One region of the Viridibacillus sp. NPDC096237 genome, then DNA from elsewhere that is predicted to be linked to it. Evidence: a T-box and tRNA genes for the amino acid it is inferred to sense, from the RefSeq annotation. Region 1 holds a T-box; the other holds one or more tRNA genes.

Evidence for each region. The T-box of region 1 lies ahead of ACQKMD_RS07095 (valine--tRNA ligase). A T-box ahead of a tRNA ligase gene usually reads a tRNA of that ligase, here a tRNA-Val.
Region 2: it has a tRNA-Val gene. The T-box ahead of ACQKMD_RS07095 (valine--tRNA ligase) is inferred to sense a tRNA for this amino acid. The anticodon was not compared.

What each region holds. Positions count from the first base shown of each region.
Region 1 is NZ_JBNNTI010000008.1:42,706-50,076, reverse strand. Features, by position in the region: gene ACQKMD_RS07110 (sensor domain-containing diguanylate cyclase) at 1-8, opposite strand, end outside; gene ACQKMD_RS07105 (bifunctional folylpolyglutamate synthase/dihydrofolate synthase) at 96-1,349, opposite strand; gene ACQKMD_RS07100 (bifunctional folylpolyglutamate synthase/dihydrofolate synthase) at 1,359-2,660, opposite strand; gene ACQKMD_RS07095 (valine--tRNA ligase) at 2,922-5,549, opposite strand; T-box leader at 5,652-5,879, opposite strand; gene ACQKMD_RS07090 (hypothetical protein) at 6,121-6,690, opposite strand; gene hemL (glutamate-1-semialdehyde 2,1-aminomutase) at 6,927-7,371, opposite strand, start outside.
Region 2 is NZ_JBNNTI010000041.1:617-7,987, reverse strand. Features, by position in the region: gene ACQKMD_RS17770 (two-component system sensor histidine kinase NtrB) at 1-484, shown strand, start outside; gene ACQKMD_RS17765 (aldehyde dehydrogenase) at 629-2,020, opposite strand; gene ACQKMD_RS17760 (hypothetical protein) at 2,212-2,367, shown strand; gene ACQKMD_RS17755 (YhgE/Pip family protein) at 2,861-5,029, shown strand; tRNA gene ACQKMD_RS17750 (tRNA-Val) at 5,167-5,239, shown strand; gene ACQKMD_RS17745 (DUF4352 domain-containing protein) at 5,497-6,000, shown strand; gene ACQKMD_RS17740 (hypothetical protein) at 6,050-6,187, opposite strand; gene ACQKMD_RS17735 (helix-turn-helix domain-containing protein) at 6,207-7,028, opposite strand; gene ACQKMD_RS17730 (helix-turn-helix domain-containing protein) at 7,193-7,371, shown strand, end outside.

The DNA.
Region 1 (7,371 bases):
AAATTCACTTCTCACACCCCTCACCGTGAGTATTTATGCCTACTTTTAAGCAATTATAGCAAATCGTTTTACCAAAGTCATCCATTTAATGCAATTCAATTAAATGTTTCATGCAATATTTTTCGCCATTTTGCTAACAAATATAAGGAACCAGTCATGATAATTACTTCATTCAACAGCAACTTTTGTTGAATAGTAGTCAAAATGTCATATGTTGTCGATTTATTTTCTACATTACTCATTTTCACAATTTCATCAGCAGCCATTGCACGTTCATTAGCAACATCTACAAAGCTAAAAGTTGTACCCACTTTTTCTAATTCCTCAAGAACTCCTCGGACATCCTTGTCCTTCAACATACCAACGATAAAATGGATGGGTTCATTAGGAAATTGCTCATGGATCGCATCGACTAAACTTTTTGCACTTGCTGGATTATGTGCTCCATCAATATAGAGCTTCGGCGCGAGTTGTTCAAAGCGACACGATAACTGAGCGCCTTGCACCCCACTCCGAAATGCATCGACATTTGTTTTAACTCCATTCACTTGTGCAATGATATTAAATGCCTTAATTGCAAGCGCCATATTACTACGCTGGTGTAACCCCTGCATTTTACGTGTTAAATTCGTTATTCGTATATCATTAGCAATATATGTTTCCGTCGCATTTTCCTCAATAACATTGAAATCTTCCGTGTAGATAAGTAATGCCGCGTGATGTTTCTTGGCTTCTTGTATAAAAATATCCATCGATTCAACTGGTAGAATACCTGTCACTACTGGTTTTCCTTCTTTAATAATACCTGCTTTATGCATTGCAATACTTTCAAGGGTTGAGCCTAAAAAATTCGTATGCTCTAATGCAATACTCGGTATAACAGACACAATAGGCATCACAACATTTGTGCTATCAAAACGCCCCCCCATACCACATTCAATAATAGTAATGTCAGGTGCAAATCGCTCGAATGCCAGAAAAGCTGCTACTGTTAGAAGTTCAAAATCTGTTAACTTACCGTCTAACCCTGCATTCGCCATAATGCGAAATACTATATCCATCTCTGCTGGCGAAATCGGCTGTTCATTTAACCTAATTTGGTCATGTACATCTTCTATACACGGTGACATAAAAGTAGCAGTCGAAAGTCCGTGAGCCTTACTTATATGCTCTAAAAAGGTAATGGTTGAACCTTTCCCATTTGTACCCGCCACATGGACTACTGATAAGTTTTTATGTGGATTTCCTACTAATTGCAATGCTTCAGTAATTGCTGTTAACCCTGGTTTTATCGAGGCATCACTACATACTCCCCATCTGTCTTTATAATGATCTAATTTTGGAATCATGTCAGCACCTCATTTATTTTGCTTCACTTTATTGTTTAAAAACGCGCGCACTTCAGAAATAAAATACAGAGATCCTGTTATGACTAATACATGCTCTTCCTCTTTTTCCTCGGTTGCTCGTTTCACTACTCGTTCCCATTCACTATCAAAATGAGTATGGTGGTGTTGTGATAGTGCAGCTAATTCAGCAGCTGGTGCGGCATTAGGCATACTTATTTGCGTAAATGTCATAGAGGATGCTACTTCCTCCATCATTTGAATACTTTTCAGATGATCCTTATCCTGCAAAGCAGCATAGATAAAATCGTATTCCCTTGTTGGAAATTTCGCTTTTAAAGTAGTGATTAATGCCTCTGTACCTTCAGGATTATGCGCACCATCAATTATGATATGATGGGCATATTCTTCAAAGCGACCAGCCCATTTTGCTTCTTTTAAGGCTTTTCGAACGGCTTCTTCTGTAATATCAAAGTATCCAGCATCTCTTAATAATAATGCCGTCGTAATAGCTAATGAAGCATTGTTAATTTGATGGGGTCCTGCCATACGTAATTCAACATCATTTATTACGTATTCCTCTTTAGCATAATTAAAAATCTGCGCATGTACCTTTTGAGTGACTTTTGTAGCCACAAAGTCCTCTTTGAAGATTGCTATAGGTGCGTGCTTCTCTTCAGCTATTTTCCGCAGAACTTTTAACGCTTCTTTATTTTCTACCGTTGTCACAACAGGTCTATTTTCTTTAATAATGCCACCTTTTTGATAGGCAATTTCCTCATAAGTGTCACCTAATATTGCAGTGTGCTCTAAAGAAATCGTTGTAATAATTGAAATGAGAGGATTAATAACATTAGTTGAATCTAATTTGCCCCCAATGCCAGTTTCAATTAGAGCCACATCTACTTCTTCATCTGCAAAATAGAGGCATGCTACAATCGTCAAAATTTCAAAAAAACTAGGATAAACACCGTTCTTTTCATCTATAGCTGCAAATACTTTATTAACGTAATAGAGGAATTGCTCATCTGATATTTGCTTGTCACTTATTGTAATACGCTCATTTATCCGCTCTAAGTGTGGAGAAACAAAGCAACCTACTTTTTTAACTTGGCTGTACTTTAATATTTCCTTTAGTGCATTTAATGTAGAGCCTTTACCGTTTGATCCTGCTAAATGGATTGTCTTAAATGTATGTTGAGGGTCCCCAAACTGATGTAAAAGTGATTTAACGACTTCTAACGGAATCGAAGTACTACTACCTTTTTTTAATGAGGATAAAAACTTAACGCACTGTTCTATATTTGTAAACACTATTCAACACTCCTGGTATGTATATTGTGCTTGTTTTCTTCTTATTTACTTTCCTATTATAAGCCATTTTAAAGACTAATAACTACAATACATCCTGGTTATAGTTACCTCTTGATTTTTATGATAAAATCGTAATCAATGGAACTGAAATATCTATCAACTTATATCCAGAGGGTTTTACTTATTAAACGTTTATCGCATATCGTTTGTTTTAGTTAACAAAAAAACCGCTCAAGTTAAACACTTGAGCGATTTTTTTGATTACATATTTTTCAATTCGTTAATACGTTTCTCTACTGTTGCATATTTTTCAATATAGTCTGCTTCTTTTGCACGTTCAGCAGCTACTACATCATCTGGAGCTTTAGATACGAAACGCTCATTGTTCAGTTTACCTTGAACACGTTTCACTTCTTTACCCCATTTCTCAAGTTCATTTGATAAGCGCTCAACTTCAGCCGCTACATCGATTAATCCTTCAAGAGGTAAGAATAGTTCAGCACCAGATACAACAGCTGACATGCATTGACCAGGGGCTTCAATACCTTCGCCGAGCGTTAACGGCTCTGGGTTACAGAATTTTTCTAGATAAGCTTTGTTATCTTCTAGTACTGCAAGTGTTGCTGCATCTTTAGCTGAAACGTAAAGAGGTACCTTTTTGCTCATTGGCGTTTGTACTTCAGCACGAATGTTACGAACGGCACGAATAATGTCCATTAATAATTTCATGTTATCCGATTGTACTTGTGAAGTTAATGTTTCATCCACTGTCGGCCAAGCAGCTACTGTAATAGATTCACCTTGATGAGGTAGGTTTTGCCAAATTTCTTCAGTGATAAATGGCATAAATGGATGTAACAGGCGCATTGTATTATCTAAAACATATGCTAGTACTGAGCGCGTTGTTTTCTTCGCTGCTTCATCTTCACCGTATAATGGTAATTTCGCCATTTCGATGTACCAGTCACAGAAATCATCCCAGATGAAGTTGTATAATTGACGACCTACTTCACCAAATTCAAATTTCTCAGCTAAAGTGGTTACTTGTTCGATTGTTTCGTTTAGACGAGTTAGAATCCATTGATCTGCCACTGATTTTTTACCAGTTAAATCGATTTCATCGAAAGTCATGCCTTCCATGTTCATCAAAGCAAAGCGTGAAGCATTCCAAATTTTGTTTGAGAAGTTCCAAACAGCTTCTACTTTTTCATTTGAATAACGTAAATCTTGACCTGGAGAAGAACCAGTTGCTAAGAAGTAACGTAATGAGTCAGCACCGTACTTTTCGATAACATCCATTGGATCAACGCCGTTACCTAGAGACTTAGACATTTTGCTACCTTGTTCGTCACGAACTAAACCGTGAATTAATACGTCTTCAAATGGACGTGAATCAGTAAATTCAATACCTTGGAATATCATACGAGAAACCCAGAAGAATATAATATCATAACCCGTTACTAAAGTATTTGTTGGGTAATAACGTTTAAATTCTTCGTTTGCTTCATCTGGCCAGCCCATTGTTGAAAACGGCCATAACGCAGATGAGAACCAAGTATCTAATACATCCGTATCTTGATTCCAGTTTTCAGCATCAGCTGGTGCATCCGTACCTACGTAAATTTCACCTGTTTCTTTATGGTACCAAGCCGGAATTCGGTGTCCCCACCAAAGTTGACGAGAAATACACCAATCACGGATATTCTCCATCCAACGAGAATACGTATTTTCAAAACGTGAAGGTACAAAGTTTACTTTGCCCTCTTCATCTTTTTGAAGTTCTAGTGATTTATCAGCAAGAGGTTGCATTTTTACGAACCATTGTGTTGAAAGATAGGGCTCAACAACTGCATCAGAACGTTCTGAGTGCCCTACTGAGTGCACATGCTCTTCAATTTTGAAGCAAACATCCATGTCTTGTAAGTCTTTAACGATTTCTTTACGGCATTCAAAGCGATCCATACCTTTATATTTACCAGCATTATCATTCATTGAACCGTCTTCGTTCATTACTAGAATACGTGGTAAGTCATGACGGTTACCTACTTCAAAGTCATTCGGGTCATGAGCTGGCGTAATTTTCACAGCTCCCGTACCAAATTCCATTTCAGCGTAATCATCTGCTATGATTGGAATTTCACGACCTACAATTGGTAATGTTACTGTTTTGCCGATTAGATTTTGGTAACGTTCATCTTTAGGGTGAACAGCGATTGCAGTATCACCTAGCATTGTTTCAGGGCGAGTAGTTGCAATTTCAATTGTTCCAGTTCCATCAGTTAAAGGATATTTGAAGTGATAAAAAGCACCTGGAATGTCTTTGTAAATAACTTCAATATCAGATAACGCAGTTTTAGTTGCTGGATCCCAGTTGATGATATATTCACCGCGGTAGATTAAACCTTTTTCGTAAAGTTTTACGAATACTTCTTTTACTGCATCAGAAAGTCCTTCATCTAGTGTGAATCGTTCACGAGAATAATCTAGCGCTAAACCCATTTTCGCCCATTGCTCACGAATATGACCTGCATACTCTTCTTTCCATTCCCATGTTTTTTCTACGAACTTTTCACGGCCTAAGTCATAACGAGTAATGCCTTCTTCACGAAGTTTTGCTTCAACCTTTGCTTGTGTTGCAATACCTGCATGATCCATACCTGGTAACCAAAGTGCATCGTACCCTTGCATACGTTTCATACGAATTAGGATATCTTGTAATGTTGTATCCCAAGCGTGGCCTAAGTGTAGTTTACCTGTTACGTTTGGTGGTGGAATTACGATTGAATACGGCTCTTTACCACTTTCAGGTTGTGCTTTAAAGAAATCTCCCTTTAGCCACCATTCATAACGTCCTTGTTCGATTGACTGTGGATCATATTTCGTTGGCATTGATGTCGCTTGTTGTTCTGTCAAATTGACGACCTCCTTTTATTTTTTTGTTAACAACGAAGTATCTTGTAGTTTTTTGCAAATAAAAAACTCCTATCGCCTAAAAAGGACGAAGGAGTTGAATTCGCGGTACCACCTTTATTTCAACACAAAGAGACGTGCTGACACTTCATTGTATAACGGCTTCTAACCGGCTTCTGCTAGTTTTATCAGGTTCACAGAAACTGCTCCAGGGCGACCTTCAAATGTGTGTATGCGGAAACTCTCACCAAACGTTTCCTCTCTTTGGCAAACACAATGCATTTTACTCTTCCCTATCTATGCATCTATATTAAGATGACCTAATTGTATCGAAAAAAAGATGCATTTTCAAGTTTTTTAGAAAGGAGGGCTACATTTCATGTCACGTAGAAAATATAATCCTTATTTCCTCCCACCTTGGCTACGGAAAACAAGATTTTACTGTAGACATATTATCGTTCCTATTTGTCTCTTCCAAGGTATACGTGTAATTATTATCCCGACAACAGGAGACATTATCTTACTTTTTATTTTAGCGTTATTGTGGTGGTTACTGTTTACGGATTTCCTTTAAATGATAAGTTTTAATCGTATAGGCTTCTGCTAAATCCCATAAGAATGCATTGGATTCTAGTTTTTCTTCCGCGCTTGCCTCTGCAGTTGTAGTAGATGGACTTTCTACTACCTCTGCTTCTGCTTGCGCAGTAGCAACTTGCGGCTCTTCATACTGACATGTTGCCTGCCAGTTAAAATGACAGCTACCATCCTCTTGGAATGTTGTCGTTATATGATCTACTTTGATTTCCACAGGGACGTCTTTATTCACTCGTTCTCGTGGTAAATTTACATGTAATGGCACAGCATATTCAAAATAACCTGATTCACCTTGCATGTCTAGATCTTCTATTGTTGTCCAAGTTGAAGTCCCATGATGTGGTGCTTCTCCTTCCGCAAATGCTACATTGGCAGAAATATGATATATACCTGTTAAGAATACTGATTCACCTGACTCTTCCTGTGTCCAACGAGGTGTAATTTTAACATTTGACGTATCTTGCGGTTTACCAAAACTTTCAGGAAAGTTAAATCCTTCTGCAATTTCCCAGGAAATATGTTGCATAGCTTGACCTCCTTCATATATCTAATAGATTATATGCTAGGTAGTATAAAGATTATGCATTATGTTATGTTCATGGTTTGAAAGGTTGTAGTTAGTTAGTCGTTTGTCGAGTCTGAAATTAAAGAAGATGCTCTAAATGAAAAAGATTAGCTATTTTATGTACAATATCTATGTATTTATATGCATTGAAAAGGGCTTTCTCAAAATAGAGAAAGCCCTTTTCTTATAGTATAAAATTAGCGAGCAAGTTGTTTGAATACTTTTTGGAAAGCTTGGACTGTTTTTGCAATGTGTTCTTCAGTATGCTCTGTAGAAACAAATACACCTTCAAATTGCGACGGCGGTAAGAAGATTCCTTCATTCGCCATTAATCCGTAGTATTCAGCAAACAATTGTAAATCAGAAGTTTTTGCTGTTTCAAAGTTAATAACATTTTCATTCGTTAAAAAGTAACCAATCATTGAACCCGCACGATTTACTGTGTGAGGGATGTTATACGTTTCTGCAGCTTCACGGAAACCTGTTTCTAATTGATCACCTAACTTTGTAAAGTAATCATATGTTTCAGGTTTTAAATGACTAATTGTCGCTAAACCAGCAGACATTGCAAGTGGGTTACCTGATAATGTACCCGCTTGATAGATTGGACCTGCTGGAGCAATGTTCTCCATAATCTCACGC
Region 2 (7,371 bases), on a different contig from region 1:
GTTTTTAGTTCTCTCAAAACCTCATGCGATGCAGCCGAAAGTATTCCAAATCGATACAGTCATCTCAGATATCTTGACTTTATATCAACCTGAGCTGCAATTAAAAAATATTGAACTCCTTCAAAATTGGCACACTAATAATATGATGATCAAAGGTGACGCCAATCAAATTAAACAAGTTATTATTAATATTATAAAAAATGCGGTAGAAGCTATAGAAAAAAACGGAAAAATTATCGTTACGATTGAAAAAACGGCCAAACAATTTTGTAGCATCTGTTTTACGGACAATGGAGGCGGTATGGAAAAAGAAGTTGTTGAACACATTTTCAAACCCTTCTATACAACAAAAGCTGAGGGTACTGGTCTTGGCATGATGATAACTGAGAAAATTATTCATGAACATGAAGGTCAGATTACAATTGATAGTGAATACGGTAAAGGTACTAGTATTACAATTAAATTGCCATGTGTTAACGTTTAATGTACATAAAAAGCATTTCTTGTGGTTACACCACGTTAGAAATGCTTTTCATTTATACTAAATGGAGTGTTTAATCGTTAATACTTTCTCTTGATTACAGCCTATCCGTAATTAAAATCGAATACTAGACGCTCTTCGCCACTTTTATCTTAAAAGGGTTTTTACTAATTTTACTTTTTGTTTATACGGTGGAAATAATAAATTATTTGCTAACTTCGTTGATTTTTTCAAAATGGATTTTGGGTGCGTAAAGCATTCGAAGCTTGCCTTACCATGATAAGCATTAACGCCCGAATTGCCGACCCCTCCAAATGGCAAATAGACACTTGCTACATGCGTTACTGCATCATTCACACAACCACCACCAAACGGTAATTCATCAAGAAAATACTGAATTGCTTTCTCTGTTTCAGAGAAAAAGTATGCAGCTAATGGTTTCGGATATTGTCGAATTTGATGAATAGCTACTCGCAAATCATCGTAAACGATGATCGGTAATATTGGTCCAAATAGTTCCTCTTCCATAGAAGGGCTATTCCACGTAACGTTTTGTAGAACAGTCGGCTCAATATATAAATCATCACGATCATAGTTACCACCAAATAGTACTTGGCTTTGTTCACGCTCTAAAACATTTTGCAAACGCTTAAATTGACGCTCGTTAATAATACGACCATAATCCAAGCTTTCTTGCGCGTTTTTGCCGTAAAATTTTTGAAGTGTCTTTTTCAAAATGCGGATAAAAGGTACTTTTACTGACTCATGTACTAATACATAATCCGGTGCAACACATGTTTGACCAGCATTCGTAAACTTCCCCCATGCAATACGTTTTACAGCAACTTCTAAATTGGCTGTTTGATCTACAATTGCAGGACTTTTCCCACCCAGTTCAAGCGTATGTGGAGTTAAACGTTCAGCTGCAGCTTTCGCAATAATTTTTCCAACAGCTACACTTCCCGTAAAGAAAATATAATCAAACGAGGCATGTATCAATGCTGTTGTTTCTTCCTTCTCACCTTCAACAATCCTTACATAATTTCCTTGGAAAGTTTCTTGCACTATTTTCTTTATAATTTCAGCAGTATGTACCGATGCTTCAGAAGGTTTTACAATAGCAGTATTTCCTCCAATAATGGCACCAATTAATGGTTCCATTACAAGTTGAAATGGATAGTTGAATGGTCCAATAATAAGCACTGTCCCATATGGTTCGCGTACGATAAAACTTTTCCCTGGTTGGAAATGAAAAGGAGTTGGTACCGATACTGGTTGTAACCATTCCTCTAAATACTTTTGCATATAGCTAATACTATCTAGCACAATCCCAACTTCAGTAGAATACGCTTCAAATTCACTTTTTCGTAAATCTTTATGCAGTGCTTTTAAAATTTCTTTCTCATGACTAACAATCGCAGCTTTTAATTTTTTTAATTGTTCTTTACGAAATGCCAAGCTTTTTGTTGCTCCTGAAAAGTAAAATTTCCTTTGTTCTGCAATCATTGCTTCTACATCGTAGGCATTAAAATTAACCATAAAATAACCTCCATTTTATAAAAAATATTTATCTAAATTTGTTCATAAGCTTGCATAAATACATCGTGATTTATCCATAATAAAAGTGTTACATAATTTCATAAGAAAAAGAGCCTTATCTGACTCAAATTGTACCATTTTTAAGAAGGTTGCTGTCAAATGTTGAAGACTTCTAAAAGGGGGAATGTTACATGTTGAAAACAGAAACATGGTGGGAACCAATTTTCACAGGGCCATTAGCACATGGCTTGCATCCGCAAAAACAAGTGGAATTAGAAGATGAATCGTTTTTATTCTTTCAATATCAAGATACAGCCTCGGAAGAAAATGATCAGCATCTTGAATGAAGTGTAGCAAAGTGAGCTGTCTGATGAAAAGGACAGCTCGTACTTTTATATATTTATTCTTAACCAAGCACTTTAAATTGAAATCAGCATTACTATTAATATCATGTATGTATAGTTATATCCTACCCAAATTATAAATGTTATAGACACCTTTTACCTACTTCGTTCTTAATTTCCTTAAATTACAAAATCATTACAACCTCCTCATAATTATCTTACATAGAAAGAAAACTTCAGAACATGACACCATTTCACCAATTGTTAATATAATAAACCATCATCCATCTCCAATTAACCTAGATTTCCTCTTTAGCCCACTAAAACTTTTAACTCCTTATTAAGTTTTTTCCATTTCAATACACCAAACTGTCAGTTCTTTATATTCTCCTATTTTTTCTAGAGCTAAGAACCATAGCTATTTTTAAGAATCCTTTCAAAGGGATGTGCATTTACAAGGTGATTATTATTTAACTTTTTACTCAGGAGGACTGACATGAAAAATATATGGGAGATCTATAAGCGGGATATTAAAAATATATTCTCTAACTGGGTAGCAGCTGTATTATTAGGCGGGCTTATTATTTTACCTTCATTATATGCATGGCTAAACATCGCGGCATCATGGGATCCTTATGCGCAAACCAATCAAATTCCCGTCGGTTTCGTAAACGAAGATAGTGGCGCAAAAATACACAACCAACAAATTGATGCTGGAAAAGAGCTAGTTGCAACGTTACATAAAAATAAAGATATGGACTGGCAATTTACAAATCGTAAAACAGCAATGGAGAATGTTCGAAACGGAGACTATTTTGCTGTAATCATTATTCCAGAAAACTTCTCTAAGGACCTCGCAACAGTTGTTTCAGGCAAACCTCATAAAGCTGAAATGGAATATTACGTTAATGAAAAAATTAATTCGATTGCTCCTAAAATTACAAGTAAAGGAGCCAGTGTACTTGCTGAAGAAATGAGTAGTAAATTTATTGGTACAGTAAACGGTACAATCTTTGAGATGTTCAATCGAATTGGAATAGAAATGCAAAATAACTTACCCGATATCGAAAGGTTCAAAGATTTTGTATTTACATTAGAAAAAGACTTACCTGGCATTCATACAGAATTGAAGAAAGCACAAAAAGATGCAAATTCAGCAAGTACTATGATTGGCGATGCTAAAAATGAAATTCCCAAAGCAAAACAACTAACAGCTGAAGGATTAAAAACAATTGATAATACATTGTCTTTCTTGACTCAAGCTAAAGATCGTCTTAATGAAATGAGTCCAAAAATTAAAAAAGATTTACAGACCGTCCAAAAAATTTCAACTGATGTAAATACATTGTTAAAACAACTACAAAATACAAAGATTGATTTTACTGAAGTAAATAATGCAAAAGAAACTTTAGACATTCAAGTTACTACTGCTATCGATAAAGTTTCTAATGTGGAAAAATCATTGACAGATTTAAAGCTATTTAACAATGAAAATAACATTAAAGATCAATCACAACTTCTCGCTTCTGCAATAGAGGATACAAAAAATTTAAAAGCTTTATTAGTAGAAGCACAAACAAATGCCCGCAATATTAACGCAGTGCTTGCTGGTAAAGAACAAGATGTTGCAGATGCCATCAACTCACTACAAAATATTGCACAAAACACTTCTGTCGAGCTTGACAGCTTCATAAAAGAATATGCACAATCTATTGAACCAACTGTTTTTAAAACTATTGATGATGCACAAAACACAATATCTACAGCAAAGAATAAGCTAACTATAATCCAAACTCAAATACCAGAAATTGTGCGTATTATTAATAATACGGATGGCTACATCTCAGATGCAAAATCTGGCCTAAATACAGCTATCGGCCAATATCCTTATGTGAATACAAAAGTTAAAGAACTTGCCAATAAAATCCGGGACTTCGAAAAAGAGACGGATATAAATAGCGTCATTCAATTACTTATCAACGACCCCTTAGCTGAGAAATCTTTCTTTGAGCAACCCATTAAGCTAAATGAAAATGCCCTCTTCCCTATCAAAAATTACGGAACAGGTATGACACCTTTCTACACTGTTTTATCCATTTGGGTTGGCTGCTTACTTTTAATTTCACTGCTTTCAGTGGGAGCAAAAAATGAAGAAGATTTTACCACTCGTCAAGTATATTTCGGAAAACTACTGACATTTTGGACCATTGGCATACTACAAACACTTATCATTACTATGGGTGACCTCTTCATTCTTAAAGTGTCTGCTCATAATCCTGTATGGTTCGTGCTATTTTGCTTATTCGTCAGTCTTGTTTTTATGAGCGTTGTCTACACATTAGTGTCCGTTTTCGGAGATGTCGGAAAAGCGCTGGCAATCATTCTGCTTGTACTACAGCTAGCAGGGTCAGGTGGGACTTATCCCGTTGTTTTACTACCGAAGTTCTTCCAAGTGATTAACCCCTATTTACCTTTCACATACGCGATTGGCATGGCTCGAGAAGCGATCGGTGGTATCATTTGGAACAAAATTATCGTAGATGTCATCGTACTCGGAATAGTTCTTATTGTCGCACTTTTATTTGGTGCTATCTTGAAAAAACGTTTAAATGTTATTACGTCACGTATGCTACTCAAATCTAGAAAATCAGGATTATTTCACTAAAATAGCGGCTTGTTTGGTTGTGGTTGACCTAACAAGCCGCTTCTATTTTATTGACGAAAACAATTATTGACATTTACTGTTTGCCATCATATGATATTAAGTAATACTTACATAGATTTAAGAATTGAATTTCTCCCGATTCCTTAGCTCAGCTGGGAGAGCGCCACCTTGACAGGGTGGAGGTCGCTGGTTCGAACCCAGTAGGAATCATATTGGATAAACATTGATAACACGCTGTTTCTAAGTACATCTTAGGCAGCGTGTTTTCTTGTATTTATACCTATTCGTGACCAGGCTGTGACCAATTTTCAATAAACGATAAATGTGATACTATCTTTTGATTAAAAAAGACATAACATAACAATTTTTACCGTTCATTCGAGCGGTCTTTTTATTTACTCTCCACAATAGTTACGATTTCCTGTATAGTTAAATATACACATTTATAGAAATGAGGGTATTTTGAAATGAAAAAGAAATGGTTACTGGCACCTATGGCTGCTGTGCTTTTATTGGCTGCATGTGGAGAAACTGAAGTTGAAAAGGTAAGTAATGGATCTAAAACCGAAGCGAAGTCTAATAAAAAAGCCGAAGTTTTCAAAGTTGGGGATACTATAAAAGTAAATGGTGTTGAAATTACAATAAAGAAAGCCCAATTTACAAAACCTGCTCAATACTCTGAAGCTAAAAATGGCTCAGTACTAACATTAGATGTCGCTCTAAAAAATACTAATGAAGAATCTGCGTTTATTGATAACACAGAATTCCAATTATATGATAAAGGCGACAACCAAATGGAAGATTATTTTGGCTATGATGATCTTGCTATAAGCAAAGATATAAATGCTGGTAAAAAAGCTTCAGGTAAATTATATTTCGATGTTAAAAAATCTAAGAGTTACGAGTTGGTCTATGAACCAACATTTACTTTAGATAGCAAAGAAATTAAATGGAATATCAAAGTACAATAAACTAAGGGCCGCTCATTGCGAGTGGCTATTTTTATGCCACAGTTTCTTCCTATAATAGTACCGATAACAAACTTATTACTCCCGCAACAGGCAATAACGCTAACCACAACCATTCCCCTAACGCTACATCTTCAGGTGCAATATCCTCATCAACGAAATAATAGTAAATACTTAACAAAATCTTCATGTCCATACACCCCTATGGTTTAGATTTCCCAAGCCTCATTCATTATTGATTTCACTTTGATACTTCTACTCACACGCTTTACGGCTGTGTATATGACTGATTCTAAGCACTCTACTTTCCCACGCTTATACGCACTCATAACACTTAATAGAGCTTTTTTATATTTACTTTCGTGATGCTCTAAAACTATGTTTCTATCAATAGATGCTTTTGCTTTAAAGATTATTCCAGAAAATCTATACAATTCACTAGATTTGAAAAATGGCGATAACACCCTTAACGGAGTTGGCAATTTTTCGACAAGACCTTCTTTGAGCAACGCTTGCTCTTCTTCTTTTCGTTCTTGTTCTCTTAATTCCTTAACAGCCGAACTTGTCGGCAAATCCGCATTCTCTGTATCTCTTGTATTATTAATATCTCTTAAACTAGTTTTTGCAGGAGCTTCTAAGAATGGGGTAGGACATTCCGGTAGGACATTTACTTCAGCCTCAACTGTGGAAGGCTTTAAGATAACGATTGCGTTAGTTGATTGGCGTTTGTCTCCCTTGTGACGTTTAGTGCTGTACTGCTTGATGATGCCTAAGTCCTCAAGTAAATTACACGCTCTACGAACTGTACGGATATCAATTTCTAACTCCTCTGCAATATGTTTTTTAGATCGGTAAGAGACTCCTGGATATACGTATGAGTAACGCGCCAATACGTCCAGTACATTTCTTGTGGATGGTGTAAGTGTATCTGCATGTTGATCACGGTGGTATTTTATCGCTTCGTTCATCTCTTCCACAGATTTAAAGGACTTTAATTTTGCATAGTTTTCTTGTGTGTTTAATAGTTCCATTTTTTATCACCCCTTAAATTATAATATATATAAATTCCTATATGTTATAATAATATTATATATTCCAACATATAGGAATGTCAATATATTATATTCATACTTTTCTATATGTTGGAATTGAAGTATAATTACAAGTAATATTGTAATATGAAAGGAGCTAATTTATGGCTGAACTAAGAGTAAGATTAAAAGAGATCTTAGCTGATCGCGGATTAACGCAAAATAAACTATCTGAACTGTCAGGAGTACGTCCGAATATTATTAGTGAAATGTCAAATAACCAGCGTTCTTCTATTAATAGAGAACACGTTGCTGCTGTAGCTAAAACGCTAAATATCACCGA